3 regions of the Mesorhizobium sp. M7D.F.Ca.US.005.01.1.1 genome follow, and region 1 is predicted to be linked to each of the others. Evidence: predicted binding sites of a transcription regulator. Region 1 holds the regulator's gene; each other region holds the start of a gene.
The links. Region 1 encodes HrcA, which represses chaperone genes, less so after heat shock. Its sites were predicted from a motif close to GTTAGCACTCNCNNNNNGNGAGTGCTAAC; they were not measured.

Region 1 (5,859 bases):
GTTCCAGATCTCCTCGGCCGTCGTCGTGCGGTGGATTTCCGGGTTGGCCGGATTCTCGAACTGCTGCGGGATGATCGCATTGGGGATCGTCGCTGCCAGTTCGTCGGCCTTGGCGATGGCGCCCTTCATGCCTTTCGGACCCTCGGTCAGCACCAGCTCGGCGCCGAGCAGCGCCAGCATTTTCCTGCGTTCGATCGACATCGTTTCCGGCATCGTCAGGATCAGCTTGTAGCCCTTGGCGGCAGCGGCGAAGGCCAGCGCGATGCCGGTGTTGCCGGACGTCGGTTCGATCAGCGTGGTCTTGCCGGGAGAAATCTTGCCGGACGCCTCCAGCGCCTCGATCATCGCCACGCCGATACGGTCCTTGACCGAAGCGATCGGATTGAAGAATTCGAGCTTGGCAATAAGATTGGCGACGATGCCCTTTTCCTTGGCGAACTTGTCGAGCCGCACCAGCGGCGTGTCGCCGATCGTGTCGGTGATGGAATCGTAGACGCGGCCGCGACCGGGCACGCGGGCTGATGTGACGGGCTTGTTCATTGGTTTCGCTCCCAGAATTTCAGGCAAGTGGAATTGCAGCCGGCAAGATAGGGCTTTCAGCCGCGCAACATAAGCTGTCGGCCGAAAATATCCGAGTGGGGCCTGTGTCGAAAACGTCTCCGCCGCGGAAAAGCATTTCCCGTAAAGGCCTGTTTGCGAAATGCTTTGGCCGAGAGCCCTTTATTGGCGGGCGGCAATCGCTGCAGCAGCACCAACCATGAAGCCGGCGGCGGTGCGGTTCAGCGCCTTGAGCGCGCGCGGCGATTTCAGGAACCAGCGCGCCTTGGCAGCCAGCGCCAGATACGGCACCAGCACCACCAAGAGCACGACGACCGTCAGCGCAACGAGAATGCCGTAATCGGCCAGCGTGATGGTCTTCAGGTCGACGATGGTCGGCGTGATGGCGAGGTAGAAGATCATCGTCTTCGGATTGCCGAGCGTGACGGTCAGGCCGGCGACGAAGCTCGACAGCAACCCGCCTTTGCCCTTCCTCGCCTCGACGGTCTCGGGCGTGATGCCGCTGTTCCAGAAACGCCAGCCGAGGAATGCGAGATAGCCGACGCCGAGCCATTTGATGGCGAGAAAAACCATGCCGAAAGTTTGCGCGACGAAAGCGAGGCCGAGCACCACGGCGGTCAGGTAGGTGAGGTCGCCAACCATCAGGCCAAAGGACATCGCCAGCGACGAGCGGAAGCCGGAGCCGAGCGCACGCGCGACAAGCGCGGTGATACCGGGACCAGGAATGGCGGCGGCGATGCCGAGGGCGGCGCTGTAGGCGAGGAATCCGGTGAGGGTCATGGTATTCGTCTCAGATCAGAAAGCCTTGTCGCATGGAACGGACCAGAATTGAATTCCCTTGGGTCGGAATCCATTGCACCAGATATCGCTGGAACACTCGAAGAAGACCTTGCGCCATCTAGGTAAGATTGCTCAAGATCGACCGTCGTCATGGGTGACACGCCATATGGTGCCGTTGCCGTCCTCGGTCACGATCAGCGCGCCGTCGTTCGCCACCGCCACGCCGACCGGTCGACCCCAGACTTCGCCGCTGGAGACGACGAAGCCGGTGATAAAATCCTCATACTCGCCGGTCGGCTTGCCATCCTTGAACAGCAATCTCACCACCTTGTAGCCGGTCCTGTTGCCGCGGTTCCATGAACCATGCAGAGCGACGAAGGCGTCGCCTTGGTATTCGGCCGGAAAGGTCTTCCCGTCGTAGAAGGCGATGTTGAGCGGCGCCGAATGCGCCTGCATCAGTACATCGGGAATATCAGCCTTGCCGGCAAGGTCGGGGCGCTCGCCCTTGCGGCGCGGATCCTCGTTGTTGCCGATATAGTACCAGGGCCAGCCATAGAAGGCGCCGTCCTTGACCACTGTTGCATATTCGGACGGCACATTGTCGCCGAGCCCATCGCGCTCATTGACGACACACCACAGCGCGCCGGTCGCCGGCTGCATGGTCATGCCCGAACAGTTGCGCAGGCCGGTGGCGACGATGCGTCCGTTCTTGCCGTCCGGATCGAAGGCCAGCACGTCGGCGCGGCCGTCTTCAGAGCCCCATGTGGCGCCGAGCGGCTTCGACTTCGCCCAGGCGTCGAGTCCGCCCTCCGGTTCCTTGCCCATATCCTCGGCGACATTCGATCCCGAGCCGACCGACAGATAAAGCGTCTTGCCGTCCGGCGAAAAAGCGATGTCGCGCGTCCAGTGATGATTGGCAGGGATGTTGTCGATGATGGTTTCCGGATCGCCTGATGCCTTCAGGTCGCCCTTGCGATAGGCAAAGCGCACGACGCTGTCGCTGTTGGCGACATAGACCCATTGCGGATCATTGCCCGGCGGATAGAAGGCGATGCCATAGGGCTGGTTGAGGTTGCCGGCAAAGATGCCGTCCTGCGCCGGCTTTGCGCTGCCCTCGGCCAGGCGATAGACGCGGACCTGGTTGGCCTCGCTGTCGGCGACGAACAGGTCGCCATTCGGCGCCACGCGCACGACGCGCGGATTGTCGATGCCTGACGCGATCAGCTCGGCCGAAAAGCCCTGCGGCAGCTTGGGCTTGGCGCCCGCCGGCCTTTCGGCGAGGCCGGCGCTGTTCGAGGCGGATTTGGTGGCGTAGGGCTTCGGCAGATCGTTCGGCCTGATCAGGCGGCGCACCCCCGGCCGGTCGGCGCGCCAGTCGCCGAAAGCGGCCGCGCCTTTCAACACGGGCTCGTCTGCCTGCTGCGCGAATGCCGTGGTGGTGACAAACAGGGTAGCGGAGATAGCCAGCCCGGCGAAACGGATCATCCTGCCCTCCAACACTTGGCCGTGAAGACAGCAACGGGCGGCTTCGCCGATCGTTCCGCGGCACACGATGCGTTGGAGGAAGGCCCCGATCTCCGGATTCAGGTTCCGGCAGCGTAGAAATCGTCGTCGAGGCGTTTTTCCAGCTCGACGAGGTCGGCCGGCAGCGGCAGGCCCATGGCGCGCATTTCCCGCAGCTTTTCGCGCAACTGTTCCTGGATTTCGTGCTGGTCTTCCGGCTGGTTGACCATTTCCTCCAGCAACAGGCTGATCCGGGCCTTGAGTTCTTCCAGCGCCATCGTCGTCTCCTCGGTTAGATCAGCTCAACGGAGCATGCGGGATATCAGCTGCGCGGTGTAATCCACCATCGGCACGATGCGCGCGTAATTCAGCCGGGTTGGACCGATGACGCCGAGCGCGCCGACGACGCGGGCGTCCTTGTCGCGATAGGGGGCTACCACCAGCGACGAGCCCGACAGCGAAAACAGCTTGTTTTCCGAGCCGATGAAGATGCGCACGCCCGAGCCCTGCTCGGCGAGGTCGAGCAGCTGGATCAGCCCGTCCTGCGTCTCCATGTCCTCGAACAGATGCCGCAACAATTCGATGTCGGCCTGGGCAGTGACGTTTTCCAGCAGATTGGCGCGGCCGCGCACGATGAGTCGCGCCGGCAGGCCGCTGTCGGCGCCGGCCCACACCGCCAGCCCCTTCTCGACCAGGTCCTGCGACAGCGTATCGAGTGCAGCCCTGGTCTCTTCCTTGATGCGGGCGATCTCGATCCGCGCCTCGGCCAGCGTGCGGCCGCGGATATGGGCGTTGAGGAAATTCGAGGCCTCGTGCAATTGCGAGACGGTGATGCCGACGGGCAGTTCGACGACGCGGTTTTCGACGTCGCCGTTCTGCGACACCAGCACCGCCAATGCCTTGGTCGGCTCAAGCTGGATGAATTCGATGTGCTTCAGCGCCACCTCGTTCTTGGCGGCCAGCACCAGGCCGGCGCCGCGCGACATGCCCGACAACATCTGGCTGGCCTCGGTCAGCATGTGCTCCAGCGTCGCGCCGGAGCCCGACGCCCGCACCTGTGCCTCGATGGCGCGGCGCTCCTCGTCGGAAAGGTCGCCAAGCTCCATGAAGGCGTCGACGAAGAAACGCAGGCCGGCCTGCGTCGGCAGCCGGCCGGCCGAGATGTGCGGCGCGTAGATCAGGCCGAGATGCTCGAGGTCGCTCATCACGTTGCGGATGGTCGCCGGCGACAGCGAGGAGGGCAGGATGCGCGACAGGCTGCGCGAGCCCACGGGTTCACCGTCCCTGAGGTAGGAATCGACAATGCGTCGGAAGATGTCGCGGGAACGCATGTCGAGCGACTGAAGCGCGGGCGACTGCGAACTCGGATCGACTGCCTTGGTCATACGGCCAAAAACCTCCGGCCCAAGATATAGACTTCGCCGCGGCCCGCGCAACCCGGTGTCTTTGTGAGATCGCCCGGTGTCTGTGTCGGATCGTCAGGCCATTTTCCTTTGCGCCACGCGTCCCATGTGGTTACAAGCCGGCCAAGATTCCGAAAAATGACAAGAAAGCAGCCAGAATGCGCCCCTCCAAACGCCAATTCGACGAAATGCGCGCCATCTCCTTCGAGCGCGGCGTCTCCAAGCATGCCGAAGGCTCATGCCTGGTGAAGTTCGGCGACACGCATGTCCTGTGCACGGCCAGCCTCGAGGAAAAAGTGCCGGGCTGGATGCGCAATTCCGGCAAAGGCTGGGTGACGGCGGAATATGGCATGCTGCCGCGCTCGACCGGCGAGCGCATGCGCCGCGAGGCTTCTGCCGGCAAGCAGGGCGGCCGCACGCTGGAAATCCAGCGGCTGATCGGCCGCTCCTTGCGCGCCGTGGTCGACCTGCAGGCGCTGGGCGAGCAGCAGATCACCGTCGACTGCGACGTCATCCAGGCCGATGGCGGCACCCGCACCGCCTCGATCACCGGCGGCTGGGTGGCGCTGTATGACTGCCTGCGCTGGATGGAAGCGCGCCAGATGGCCAGTGTCGCCAAGGTGCTGAAGGACCATGTCGCGGCGATCTCCTGCGGCATCCATGATGGCCAGCCGGTCATCGACCTCGACTATATCGAGGATTCCTCGGCCGGCACCGACGCCAATTTCGTCATGACCGGCAAGGGTGGCATCGTCGAGATCCAGGGCACCGCCGAGGGCGAGCCTTTCTCCGAAGATCAGTTCGCGGAATTGATGGGCCTGGCCAAGAAAGGCATCCAGCGTCTGGTCAGCCTGCAGCAGATGGCAGTGGCTTGACGGTTTTCTGGTGACCCCCTCCGCTATCCTGGAATCGGCCCTCTACGTCACCGATCTGGCGGCGGCGGAAGAATTCTATGTCGGCATCCTCGGGCTCGACCTGCTCGGCAGGGTCGACGGCAGGCACCTCTTCTTCCGCTGCGGACCGGGCGTGCTGCTCGTCTTCAATGCCGAGGCGACGAAGGTGCCGCCGGTCCCCGACGCCAGGCTGCCGGTCCCGCCGCACGGCGCTGTCGGCGAGGGTCATCTGTGCTTTGCGGCGACCGCCGACGAAATCGTGCGCTGGAAAGCGCATCTGGAGGTGAAGAAGATCGCCATTGAAAGCGAATTCGAGTGGCCGCAAGGCGGCCATTCGATCTATATACGCGACCCCTCGGGCAATTCGATCGAATTTGCCGAGCCACGAATCTGGGGCCTTTGATGCATTCTCTTGATGGCAAGAAGATCGTTGTCGCCAGCCACAATGCCGGCAAGCTGCGCGAATTCGCCGACCTGATGGGGCCGTTCGGCTTCGAAGCCAAGTCGGCCAAGGAGTATGGCCTGCCGGAGCCGGATGAGACCGGCACCACCTTCGAGGAGAACGCCTACATCAAGGCGCTCGCCGCAGCCCAGGCGACCGGCCTGCCGGCGCTGTCGGACGATTCCGGCCTGTGCGTCGACGCGCTCGACGGCGCGCCCGGCGTCTACACCGCCAACTGGGCCGAAACCCCCGACGGCTCGCGCGATTTCGGCATGGCCAT
Region 2 (5,859 bases), 2.5 Mb from region 1:
TCGGCCTTCCTGTTCATCGGCTGCTTCAGCCTGATGCTGGTCAAGTTCGTCTAGTCTAGACCGGGCCAGGGCATGTTGAGATTCAGGTCAGGCCGGCCTCACCTGAATATCAATATGCCCTAATCCTCGAAGGAACTCGCCGCGGCATAGATCGCCGCCAGCGTCTCGATGCCGGCCTGGTCGGCCTTGTCGAAGCGGGCGGGCAGCGGGCTGTCGAGATCGAGCACGCCGAAGACGCCGTCATCGTCCTCGAGCAGCACCACCAGTTCCGAGCGCGAATCGGCGTCGCAGGCGATGTGGCCGGGAAAATCATGTACGTCCTTGATCAGCATCGAGGTGCCGAGCTCGACCGCGGTTCCGCACACGCCCTTGCCGACGGCGATGCGCACGCAGGCCGGCTTGCCTTGGAACGGTCCGAGCACCATTTCCTCGTCCGACTGCAGGAAATAGAAACCGGCCCAGTTGAGGTCCGGTACCATCTGGAAGATCAACGCTGCGGTGTTGGCGGCGTTGGCGATCGAATCGCGCTCGCCCTCGAGCAGCGCCTTAAGCTGGGTGGCGAGGTCACGGTAGAACGCGGCCTTGTCCGACGTGTCGATGGCCTTGGCCGCAAACATGAACTTGTCTCCCTATCGAGAATCGCGGTTTCGTCTCGGTCGCCTGCCAAAATCTGGCAAGCTCCGCACCAAACGACCACAGATGATACTAGCGTGAATTCCATCCCCTCCGAAAGCCGCAAGATCAGGATTGCCGCAGCTGTGATCACGGATGCGTCGGGCAAATTGCTGCTGGTGCGCAAGCGCGATACCAACGCCTTCATGCAACCCGGCGGCAAGATCGAGCCGGACGAGGAACCGGTCGATGCCCTGGTGCGCGAATTGCGCGAGGAACTCGGATTGGTGATCGACCCCGGCATCGCCGCCCGGCTCGGCCTGTTTTCGGCTAAGGCGGCCAATGAGCCGGATTACACGGTCGAAGCGGAATTGTTCGCGCTCACTTTTGCCGCACAGCCGATCGAGAGCCAGCCGATGCCGGCCGCCGAAATCGAGGAGATGATCTGGCTGGACCCGCAAGCGACCGACGGCATCGAACTCGCGCCGCTGACACGCGACGTGGTGCTGAGGGTTGAGCGGAAAGTAGTGGCGTACGAGCCGCAGCGCTCACATCGGGCGTTTGGGTTCGCTCTTCGCTGGCGTTGCCGTGTCGGAGTCGGATTTCTTGTGCTTGTCGGCGGCAATCCTGCGGATACGGTCGAAGCGGCTTTCCTCGGTTTTTTCGGTCGTGACGACCGTCTCTGGCTTCCGCACGAACGTGATCATGGATCCGTCTCCTGGGCTAGAGGCCTGCACGCCGGGAGAAAATCCCCCGGCGGTAGTCCCGGCTCTTGGAACCGGCGTAGAAGATTCAGGTCAGGCCGAGCCGAAAACGGTGGTTTCCGAAAACCGGAGCGGAGCGTACTTTTGGGTACGGAAACCGGCGTTTGCAGGCCGGCCTCACCTGAATCAGGATCAGTAGCCGCCCATGCCGCCGCCGCCACCACCTGCCGGTGCTGCATCCTTGGCCGGAATGTCGGTGATCATCGCTTCGGCGGTGATCAGCAGGGCCGCGATCGAGCCGGCATCCTGCAGTGCGGTGCGCACCACTTTCGCCGGATCGACGATGCCCGCCTTGATCATGTCGACATAGGTCTCGTTCTGGGCGTCGAAGCCCTGATTGTGGTCCTTGCTGTCGGTGAGCTTGCCGACGACGATCGAGCCTTCGACGCCGGAATTCTCGGCGATCTGGCGGATCGGCGCTTCGAGCGCCCTAAGCACGATCGTGATGCCGGCCGTGACATCGGCATTGGCGCCGGTCAGGCCGCCAAGCACCGAGCGGGCACGCAGCAGAGCCACGCCGCCGCCGGGCACGATGCCTTCTTCAACCGCCGCGCGCGTTGCGTTCAGCGCGTCGTCGATGCGGTCCTTCTTTTCCTTGACTTCCGACTCTGTGACGCCGCCGACGCGGATGACGGCAACGCCGCCGGAGAGCTTGGCCAGCCGCTCCTGCAGCTTTTCCTTGTCGTAGTCGGAGGTCGTCTCCTCGATCTGGCCCTTGATTTGGGCGACGCGCGCCTGGATCGTCGCCTTGGTGCCGGCGCCGTCGATGATCGTGGTGGTGTCCTTCTCGATCAGCACACGCTTGGCGCGGCCCAGCATCTCGATGGTGACGTTTTCGAGCTTGATGCCGAGGTCCTCGGAGATCATCTGGCCTGATGTCAGCACCGCGATGTCTTCCAGCATCGCCTTGCGACGGTCACCGAAGCCCGGCGCCTTGACGGCCGCGACCTTGAGGCCGCCGCGCAGCTTGTTGACGACCAGCGTCGCCAGAGCCTCGCCCTCGACATCCTCGGAGATGATCAGCAGCGGCCTGCCGCTCTGCACCACCGCCTCGAGGATCGGCAGCATTGCCTGCAGATTGCCGAGCTTCTTCTCGTGGATGAGGATGTAGGGCTCTTCCAGCTCGACGCGCATCTTGTCGGCATTGGTGACGAAATAGGGGCTGAGATAGCCGCGGTCGAACTGCATGCCTTCGACGACGTCGAGCTCGGTCTCGGCGGTCTTGGCTTCCTCGACGGTGATGACGCCGTCATTGCCGACCTTGTCCATCGCCTTGGCGATCATCTCGCCGACGCTGGCATCGCCATTGGCGGCGATGGTGCCGACCTGTGCGATCTCGGCCGATGACTTGACCTTCTTGGCGCGCGCCTGGATTTCCTTGACCACGGCGGAAACCGCCTGGTCGATGCCGCGCTTGAGGTCCATCGGGTTCATGCCGGCGGCGACCAGCTTGGCGCCTTCGCGCAGGATCGAAGCGGCCAGCACGGTTGCGGTGGTGGTGCCGTCGCCGGCCAGGTCGTTGGTCTTCGAGGCGACTTCGCGTACCATCTGCGCGCCCATGTTCTCAAACTTGTCGGCAAGCTCGATTTCCTTGGCGACGGTGACGCCGTCCTTGGTGATGCGCGGCGCGCCATAGGCCTTGTCGATGATGACGTTGCGGCCCTTGGGGCCGAGCGTGACCTTCACCGCATTGGTGAGGATCTCGACGCCGCGCAGCATGCGGTCGCGCGCATCGGTGGAGAATTTGATTTCCTTGGCAGACATGATTTTTTATCCAGTTCGGTTGAGGAAGGCAGAGCCCTGCCCTCCATGATCAAAGCCCGGAGTGTCCCTTGCGCATCCCGAAGGACACGCAGCGCTCCAATCAGGCGGCCTTCTTGGCAGGCACGGTCTTCTCGACGCCGGTTTTGTCGATAACGCCCATGATGTCGGCTTCCTTCATGATCAGAAGGTCCTCGCCGTCGATCTTGACCTCGGTGCCCGACCATTTGCCGAACAGGATGAAGTCACCGGCCTTGACGTCGAGTGCAATCAGCGCGCCGTTTTCGTCGCGTGCACCCGGGCCGACGGCGATGACTTCGCCTTCCTGCGGCTTTTCCTTGGCATTGTCGGGAATGATGATGCCGCCCTTGGATTTGATATCGCCTTCAGCGCGACGAATGACGACGCGGTCGTGGAGTGGCCGAAATTTCATGGGAACTTCTTTCTGGGGCCGGCACAGGCGGCCACGCCCGTCCTTTATAGACGCGTTGGCACTCGATAGATAGGAGTGCCAAAAATTATTCGCGGGCCAGATTAAATATTCAAAAGTATTATTTCGGCCAGCCGTTTCGTGCTATCCGCAGAGTGTCAAATAATTCAAAAGATTGAATTTTGCCGATCGAGTGCCTATTTATCGGACAAGTTCACTTTCACGATTTCAGGCACAAGGGAGATTTCTTCGATGGCCGAAGGCAATCAGACGATCATGGAAAAAGCTGAAGCCCGCTTTGTCGACAAGCAGAAAAAGACGGCGGAGAAAAACAAGGCAACCGCCGAATACATGTCCGAGGCAAGGGCCCGGGAGATCAAGACGGCAAGGCTGAGGGAGCTGCGGCTGGCCAAGGAAGAGGCCGACCGCGTCGCTGAAGCCCTGAACCCGACGCCGAAGAAGAAGCGGGTGACCAAGAAGGCCGCCGCCACGGAGGTCAAGACATGAGCCTCACCTTCCCCAACCGCAGCCGCAGCTATGACGAAGCCGGCAAGCGCATCCGTTTCGTCGGCCATGACGGCATGTTCCAGATCTCGTTCTCCGTCGCAGCCGACGCCATGGCCAAGATGCGGCCGGGAACCGCGGCCGATGAAGCCGGCTACCTCCAGACATTCGACACCGAGAGCAGCGCCATCCGCGAAGTGGCGGCAAAGGCCTACGACCGCACCCACAAGAGCATGTATGTGCTGACGGCAGCCGATTTCGGCTGATCAGCCCAATGCATGTCGCTCAAAACAAAGATTAAAGATCCATCTCCTCGACCATCGCGCGTATCTTCGCAGCCTTTTCAAAATGGTCGAGGCGGTGCGTTCTGATCCACCATTCGGCGGCTTCCATCAGGAGTTCGGGGTCGTCGTTCCTGTTGGCGAAAAACGCGTAGAACGACACGCCGACGCCGGCCCCCTTCTCGGAGATCTTGCGGTCGCAGACCTCCAGTATCTTCTGCTTCAGGCTGGCTCTCACGGGAATCCCTTGATTTGCGGTGCGGCAGGCTTCTGCCGGCGGCCGGTACGGATCAGGCCTTGCGCTCGGCCCGCTCGCGGCGTTTGACGTCGCGGACATTCATCTGCACGACCATGTCCTCGGCCTCACGCGGACCCATCCCGACCATCACCTTTTGCCGGACCACGGCAGGCTGGCCGGTGAAGACGTCGATGATGCTCCAGCTCTGGGGGATCTGCATGCGCAGCGTGTAGCGGTTGGCCATGCCGGTCAGCCCTGCATCATGAAAAACACGGCGCCCAGGATCAGCACCGTCCAGGCGATGACCGACAGCTTCAGCATCATGCCGCCATGCGCGGCCACCAGCTCCCGCAGGCGCGACACGACACCCGCCGACGACGCCGGCGCCACCAGGGCGACAGGCGCCTTGAGGCCAAGTTTTCCAAAGACGGGCAGCAGCGACGGTTCACGCACGAAAATGACCTCGAATGTCGGGAAGAGCGGAGCAAGGACGCTCATGTCCCTTCCATAGCACTCTTTTCGCGAGCGCCCTGCATGCCAAATGCAAATGGGCGCCACCGACTGTGGAAGATGTGCGGGCCAGGTCGGCGAGGGCTGTAGAACAAACAGCCGCCAGATCTCACGCCGCGGCGCTGCGGCCTCTCACGCCGGCTTGCGCCTTGAAGATGCGGAACGTGTTGCGCCCTGCCGCCTTGGCGGCATAGAGCGCGGTGTCGGCCTGCGCGAACAGATCGCAGTGCGCGCCCGCTTCAGCGAAGGCGATGCCGACCGAGGCGCCGAGCCCGAGCGACTGGCCACAGGCGGCGACCGGCTTGCCCATCGCCTCGATGATGCGGCGCGCCAGACCCGAGACCGCGCCACGATCGAGATGCGGCCCAACCAGCACCGCGAACTCGTCGCCGCCGACGCGGGCCACCAAATCGGCCTCGCCGCAGCCGGCGGCAAGCCGCTTTGCCGCTTCCTTCAGGCATTCGTCGCCGACGACATGGCCGAACGTATCGTTGACGGCCTTGAAGCCGTCGAGGTCGACCAGAAGCAGCGCGCCGAGCGGGCGGCCCTCGTCGGCAAGCGCAAGCCGCGCTTGGAACCGGCCGCGATTGGCAAGCCCCGTCATGACGTCATATTCGGCGAGATAGCGCATCCGGTCCGACAGGATCTTCTCTTCGGTGATGTCCTGCTTCATGCCGAAGATGCGCACGGGAACGCCCTCCTCGCACTCGACGGTCGCGGTGATGCGGATCCAGCGGCTGCGGCCGGCGAAAGTGGTGA
Region 3 (5,859 bases), 2.6 Mb from region 1:
CGGCGAGTCCCGCGACCTCTGCCTCGGTTTCGAGCTCGATGCGGGTGATTGTCGGTCCCGCAGCGGTTGCGCCAAGATGCACTTTGGCGGCCGTGCGGATGTTGCGGGCAATGTGGCCATCGCGGCCGAGGATGGCGGTCAGCGCCATCGAGAAGCAGCCGGCGTGCGCTGCGGCGATCAACTCCTCCGGATTTGTGCCCGGACCGTTTTCGAAACGCGACGGGAAGGAATAGGCGCCTTCGAAGGCGCCGCTGCCGAGCCGCAATCGGCCCGAACCTTCCTTCAGCGTGCCTTGCCACTCGGCTGAGGCTTCACGAATTGTCATTGTCGTTCTCCCTTGGTTTGAGGACTTGATGGGTCAGGCGCCGTCGATGATCACTTTCCCGAAGACGTCGCCCTGCTGGAAATAGCGGTAGGCATCGCCGGCCTCGGTGAAGGCGAAGACCCTGTCGATGACGGGCCGCAGGCGGTGCTGCGAGACGGCGCGCAGCATGGCTTCGAGATTGGTCCGGTTGCCGACGAAGAGGCGGCTGATGGTGGCGAGGCTGCGCTGGTAGAGTGCCGCCGGCAGCTGGATCGATCCGCCTTTCGCATCCTGCAGGGTCAGCAGCACGATGTGCCCGTAAAGCGTGCTGGCAATCAGCGACTGTGCGAAGGTCGCCGGGCCGCCGGTCTCGACGACGAGATCGATGCCGCCGGTCTGATCGCGAACGGTCGCACCCCATTGCGGCATATCCGATGTCGAGATCACCAGATCGGCGCCCAGCGCCCGCAGCCTGTCGGCTTTCTCGCCGCGCGAGGTGACGGCGACGACACGGCAGCCGAGCAGCTTGGCGAACTGCAGTGCAAAGAGCGAGACACCGCCCGAACCGATGACCAGAACCCATTGCCCAGGCTTCGGAATTCCGGCGCCCGTCACCGCATTCCAGGCAGTCAAGCCAGCGCAGGTCAGCGTTGCCGCCTCATGCCAGTCGAGATGATCGGGCAGCCGCACCGCCCATTGTTCGTCGAGGATCGCGTATTCGGCCAGCATGCCGTCCAGCGTGCAGCCGAGTTGGTCGATGAGTCCGGCATGGATGCCGCCGTCGATCCAGCGGGCAAAATAGCTGCCGGTGACACGGTTGCCGACGGCAAAGCGAGTGACGGCATCGCCGATGGCGACAATGTCACCGGCCCCATCGCTCAGCGGAACGACGCCTTGGCGCGGCGGCAGCGGATAGGTGCCGTTGAGGATCATCGTGTCGCGCCGGTTGAGCGAGGTGGCGCGAACGCGCACCACGATCTCATGCGGTTTCGGCTCCGGCTGCCCCTCGTCGCGCATCACCAGGCATTCGGTCCCGCCGAGCCCTTCGAGACGGTAGCTGCGCATGTCGATTCTCCTCAGAAATATGTAGACTGATCTATATATTATGTAGACCGATTGTCATATTCGATGCAAGGCCTATAGTGATTCCTGCTGACAGAGGTTGACATGGCCAACGACACCCGCACCCGCATACTCGAGACGACTGGGCTGCTGCTTAGGCAGCGCGGCTATCACGGCACTTCGCTCAACGACATATTGAGCGCCAGCGGCGCACCGCGGGGCTCGCTCTATTTCCATTTCCCCGGCGGCAAGGACCAGCTGGTCATCGAGGTGACGCGCGGCAGCGTTGCCGACGTGACGGAGAGGCTGGGCGAAGCGCTGGCTGCCGAAAAGGATCCGGCGGTGGCCGTCCATCATATCTACCAGTCGGTCGGGCGCATGCTGGAGGACAACCAGTTTTCGCTCGGCTGTCCGATCGCGCCTGTCGTGCTGGATTCGCCGACCGACGTGCCGGAACTGGCGGAGTTGTGCCGCTCGGCCTTCGAACAGTGGATAGGCCTGCTGCGGGACGCCTTCGTCAGGGCAGGGGTGCCCGAGCGCCGCGCGCATGCATTGGCGCTGCTGGTCGAATCGTCGCTGGAAGGGCTGATGGTGATCGCCCGCGCCACCCGCGACCGCGCCCCGCTACAGGCCGTGGCCGACGAGGTGGCGGCGCTGATCGAAGCGGCCGTGCTTGCCGGCGAGGTAAAGCAACGCGCGGATGCCGCCGTCTGAGAGACGTCCACAACGACCGCTGCGCAAAATAAAAAGGGCGGCATCGCTGCCGCCCTTTCAGTAAGCTTAGCCAGATTGGCTGGATTAGAAATCCATGCCGCCCATGCCGCCCATGCCGCCGCCGCCCATGCCGCCAGGCATGCCGCCGCCAGCCGACTCCTTCTTCGGAGCCTCCGCGATCATGGCTTCGGTGGTGACGAGCAGGCCGGCGACCGAGGCCGCGTCCTGGAGAGCCGTGCGAACGACCTTGACCGGATCGACGATACCCATGGCGATCATGTCGCCATATTCGCCGGTCTGGGCGTTGTAGCCGAAGGTCGCGCCCTTGTTCTCAAGGATCTTGCCGGCAACGATCGATGCTTCCGCACCGGCGTTGGCCGCAATCTGGCGGGCCGGAGCCTGCAGCGCACGACGAACGATGTTGATGCCAGCGGCCTGGTCGGCATTGGCGCCGGTGGCCTTGATGTTGGCCGAAGCGCGCAGCAGCGCGACGCCGCCGCCTGCAACGATGCCTTCTTCGACGGCCGCGCGGGTCGCGTTGAGGGCGTCATCGACGCGGTCCTTCTTTTCCTTGACTTCGACTTCCGTCGCACCGCCGACGCGGATCACCGCAACGCCGCCCGCGAGCTTCGCGAGACGTTCCTGCAGCTTCTCCTTGTCGTAGTCCGAGGTGGTCTCTTCGATCTGCTGCTTGATCTGGGCAACGCGGCCCTGGATCTCGGCCTTCTTGCCGGCGCCGTCGACGATGGTGGTGTTCTCCTTGGAGATCGACACCTTCTTGGCGCGGCCGAGCATGTTGAGGCCGACGTTCTCGAGCTTGATGCCGAGGTCTTCCGAGATGACCTGGCCACCGGTGAGGATGGCGATGTCTTCCAGCATGGCCTTGCGGCGATCACCGAAGCCCGGCGCCTTGACGGCGGCGATCTTCAGGCCACCACGCAGCTTGTTGACGACCAGCGTGGCCAGAGCCTCGCCTTCGACGTCTTCCGAGATGATGAGCAGCGGCTTCGAGGTCTGCACGACGGCTTCGAGAACCGGCAGCATGGCCTGGAGGTTGGAGAGCTTCTTCTCGTGCAGGAGGATGTAGACGTCCTCGAGCTCGGCAACCATCTTGTCGGCGTTGGTGACGAAGTAGGGCGACAGGTAGCCGCGGTCGAACTGCATGCCTTCGACGACTTCGAGTTCGGTCTCGGCGGTCTTGGCTTCTTCAACCGTGATGACGCCTTCGTTGCCGACCTTCTGCATCGCTTCCGCGATCATCTTGCCGACCGACTCGTCGCCATTGGCCGAGATCGTGCCGACCTGGGCAACTTCCTCGGAGGTCTTGATCTTCTTGGCAGCCTTGCCGAGCGCCGCGACGACTTCGGTCACGGCCAGATCGATGCCGCGCTTCAGGTCCATCGGGTTCATGCCGGCGGCAACGGCCTTGTGGCCTTCCTGGACGATCGACTGTGCCAGAACGGTTGCGGTCGTGGTGCCGTCGCCGGCGATGTCGTTGGTCTTCGAAGCAACTTCGCGGACCATCTGCGCGCCCATGTTCTCGAACTTGTCCTCAAGCTCGATTTCCTTGGCGACGGTGACGCCGTCCTTGGTGATGCGCGGGGCGCCGAACGACTTGTCGATGACGACGTTGCGGCCCTTGGGGCCGAGCGTGACCTTCACCGCGTCGGCGAGGATGTTGACGCCGCGCAGCATGCGCTCGCGGGCATCACGGGAGAATTTTACGTCTTTGGCAGCCATTTTTAGCTCCTGGCAAGGGCTTGGGGTAAGCCCGGGATTCAGTTGACGGTGAGGCCGATAATCAGCCGATGATGCCCATGATGTCGGATTCCTTCATGATCAGAAGGTCTTCGCCATTGAGCTTGACTTCGGTGCCCGACCACTTGCCGAACAGGATGCGGTCGCCAGCCTTGACGTCCAGCGGGACCAGCTTGCCAGCTTCGTCGCGAGCGCCGGAGCCGACAGCGATGATCTCGCCTTCCTGCGGCTTTTCCTTTGCCGTATCCGGGATGATGATCCCGCCGGCGGTCTTGGATTCGGATTCGACCCGGCGAACGACCACGCGGTCATGAAGCGGGCGGAACTTCGACTTTGCCATTTTTTCTTCCTCGATGAGAACGGTGAGAACAGTTCCTCCGTCCGGCGGCGCCGGACCTATGGTTAGCACTCACCAATGGAGAGTGCTAACGTGGCGCTGAAATAGGCCGCCGACCTTTGAGAGTCAAGGTGCGCGAAGACCGTGATGCGCGCGAAATTTTTCTCATGCTGCCGCACGATTTCAGAAAGCCTGGGTTGCGCGCGCCCCGGCTTGAAACGCCGTCCTGCTGTCTTCAGTGTCTTGGCGCCCGCAGCACCAACAGCGGGCATCGCTCGGCAAGCCCATAGCTCCCGGTTAAAGCGATGCGGACATCGCCAAAGAACGCTTTCGCCTCGCTCACCAGTGTCGTCGCCGGCGCGAAGCTGTAGATGGCCGGCGAGTTCCGATAGACATCGATGGTGCCGATGGTGGGCAGGTCCCAGCCCGTGCGAGCCGAAAGCTCTTCGCGGTCAGGAAACAACGCATCGAAACTTTCCGCGATCGTCCTGACCGGAATGGCATGGTCGGGCGCATCGCCCGTCGCGGTCATGGCGACGCGCCATTTGAGTTCATGGAAGGTCGAGACACCGCCCGACAGTGCAAACGCCGGCAGCGCCGCCGGGTCTTCCGGTGTTTCCGGACCGGCAAAGAGACGCAGTCCCGCGCGGCCGTCGGTGCGCAGTACGCCAGCGATTGCCGCAAACAGCGCCCGGCGCCCGGTTGAAAGGCCGAGCGCCGACAGGCAGCCGTCGCCGATCACCGCATCGACGCTTGCGTTCGACACCGGCAAGTCGAGCCAGTCGCCGTTGATTGCCTTTCGCAACGCGGTGTCGCCTGGCCAGATACCGGCGATCATGTCGGAAGATTCGTCAACGGCCGTCATCGTCGTCCCGAGCCCGGCGAGTTCCGGCGTCACGCCAAGCAGAACGACGTGCGCCTTCGAAAGGTTGAGCTCGCGCTCATAGGCCTCAACCGCTTCAGCCGGCGGCCGCAACGGTGGTCCGAGCAACTGCCAGTGCCCTCGAATGGCATTCCAATGGTCGGTCATCCACAGCCCCAAGCCGGCATTGTATTTGCAGCTATAATCGAGGACGCTAATGAGACCAAGCGGGGGACGCATGACACGCATCGCGGTTATTACGCATGAGTTCGACAGGTTCGAACGCTGGCGCGGCCCGCTGTTTCGCCGCGGCAGTTCCTATATGCTTTTCGATCTGCTGAAGGAACTGAAGCGACGCGGTCATTCCGTCCGCATAATCGCCGGAACGTCGGCAAAGCCGGAGGCCGACATCGCGGTGCTGCACGTCGATGCGACCGTGACGCCACCCGAATATGTCGAATACGCACGCGCTTTTCCCTTCTGCCTGAACATCGGGGCTGCCGACATCTCCAAACGACGCGTCAGTGGCGCCTTGATCGGCAAGGATGACGACTGGCAAGGGCCAGTCATCGTCAAGAGTAATCTCAACAATCTCGGGGTGCGGGAGCAGGCGCTCAACCGGCGATCGCTGCGTGCCGGAAAGCCGAGGCCGTTTCCCGGCGTCAAGCTTATCGAGGGTTATCGCGTCTATGCATCCCTTTCGGATGTTGCGCCGGCGGTCTTCGACCGCAGCGATCTCGTCGTCGAAAAATTCATTCCTGAGCCGGAGTCGGACGGCTTTGGAGCCCGCTTCTGGATATTCTGCGGCGAGCGCGAGCGCTG

Region 2: EJ076_RS27155 (co-chaperone GroES) is a predicted target of HrcA. The motif match lies at 3,625-3,653, and genes of this name have one in related genera.
Region 3: groES (co-chaperone GroES) is a predicted target of HrcA. The motif match lies at 4,240-4,268, and genes of this name have one in related genera.

Annotation. Positions count from the first base shown of each region.
Region 1 is NZ_CP034453.1:951,108-956,966, forward strand. It holds gene cysK (cysteine synthase A) at 1-540, opposite strand, end outside; gene EJ076_RS04540 (LysE family translocator) at 721-1,338, opposite strand; gene EJ076_RS04545 (sorbosone dehydrogenase family protein) at 1,471-2,823, opposite strand; gene EJ076_RS04550 (hypothetical protein) at 2,922-3,119, opposite strand; gene hrcA (heat-inducible transcriptional repressor HrcA) at 3,144-4,226, opposite strand; gene rph (ribonuclease PH) at 4,403-5,119, shown strand; gene EJ076_RS04565 (VOC family protein) at 5,130-5,540, shown strand; gene rdgB (RdgB/HAM1 family non-canonical purine NTP pyrophosphatase) at 5,540-5,859, shown strand, end outside.
Region 2 is NZ_CP034453.1:5,577,664-5,583,522, forward strand. It holds gene EJ076_RS27135 (YeiH family protein) at 1-54, shown strand, start outside; gene EJ076_RS27140 (GAF domain-containing protein) at 120-617, opposite strand; partial or broken gene EJ076_RS36170 (NUDIX domain-containing protein) at 792-1,019, shown strand; gene EJ076_RS35320 (hypothetical protein) at 1,161-1,319, opposite strand; gene groL (chaperonin GroEL) at 1,509-3,140, opposite strand; gene EJ076_RS27155 (co-chaperone GroES) at 3,241-3,570, opposite strand; gene EJ076_RS27160 (hypothetical protein) at 3,820-4,074, shown strand; gene EJ076_RS27165 (DUF1488 domain-containing protein) at 4,071-4,337, shown strand; gene EJ076_RS27170 (DUF6500 family protein) at 4,369-4,590, opposite strand; gene EJ076_RS27175 (hypothetical protein) at 4,643-4,834, opposite strand; gene EJ076_RS27180 (hypothetical protein) at 4,840-5,088, opposite strand; gene EJ076_RS27185 (sensor domain-containing diguanylate cyclase) at 5,210-5,859, opposite strand, start outside.
Region 3 is NZ_CP034453.1:3,565,007-3,570,865, forward strand. It holds partial or broken gene EJ076_RS17065 (OsmC family protein) at 1-325, opposite strand, end outside; gene EJ076_RS17070 (NAD(P)-dependent alcohol dehydrogenase) at 359-1,369, opposite strand; gene EJ076_RS17075 (TetR/AcrR family transcriptional regulator) at 1,472-2,080, shown strand; gene groL (chaperonin GroEL) at 2,165-3,820, opposite strand; gene groES (co-chaperone GroES) at 3,882-4,178, opposite strand; gene EJ076_RS17090 (class I SAM-dependent methyltransferase) at 4,411-5,205, opposite strand; gene EJ076_RS17095 (hypothetical protein) at 5,276-5,859, shown strand, end outside.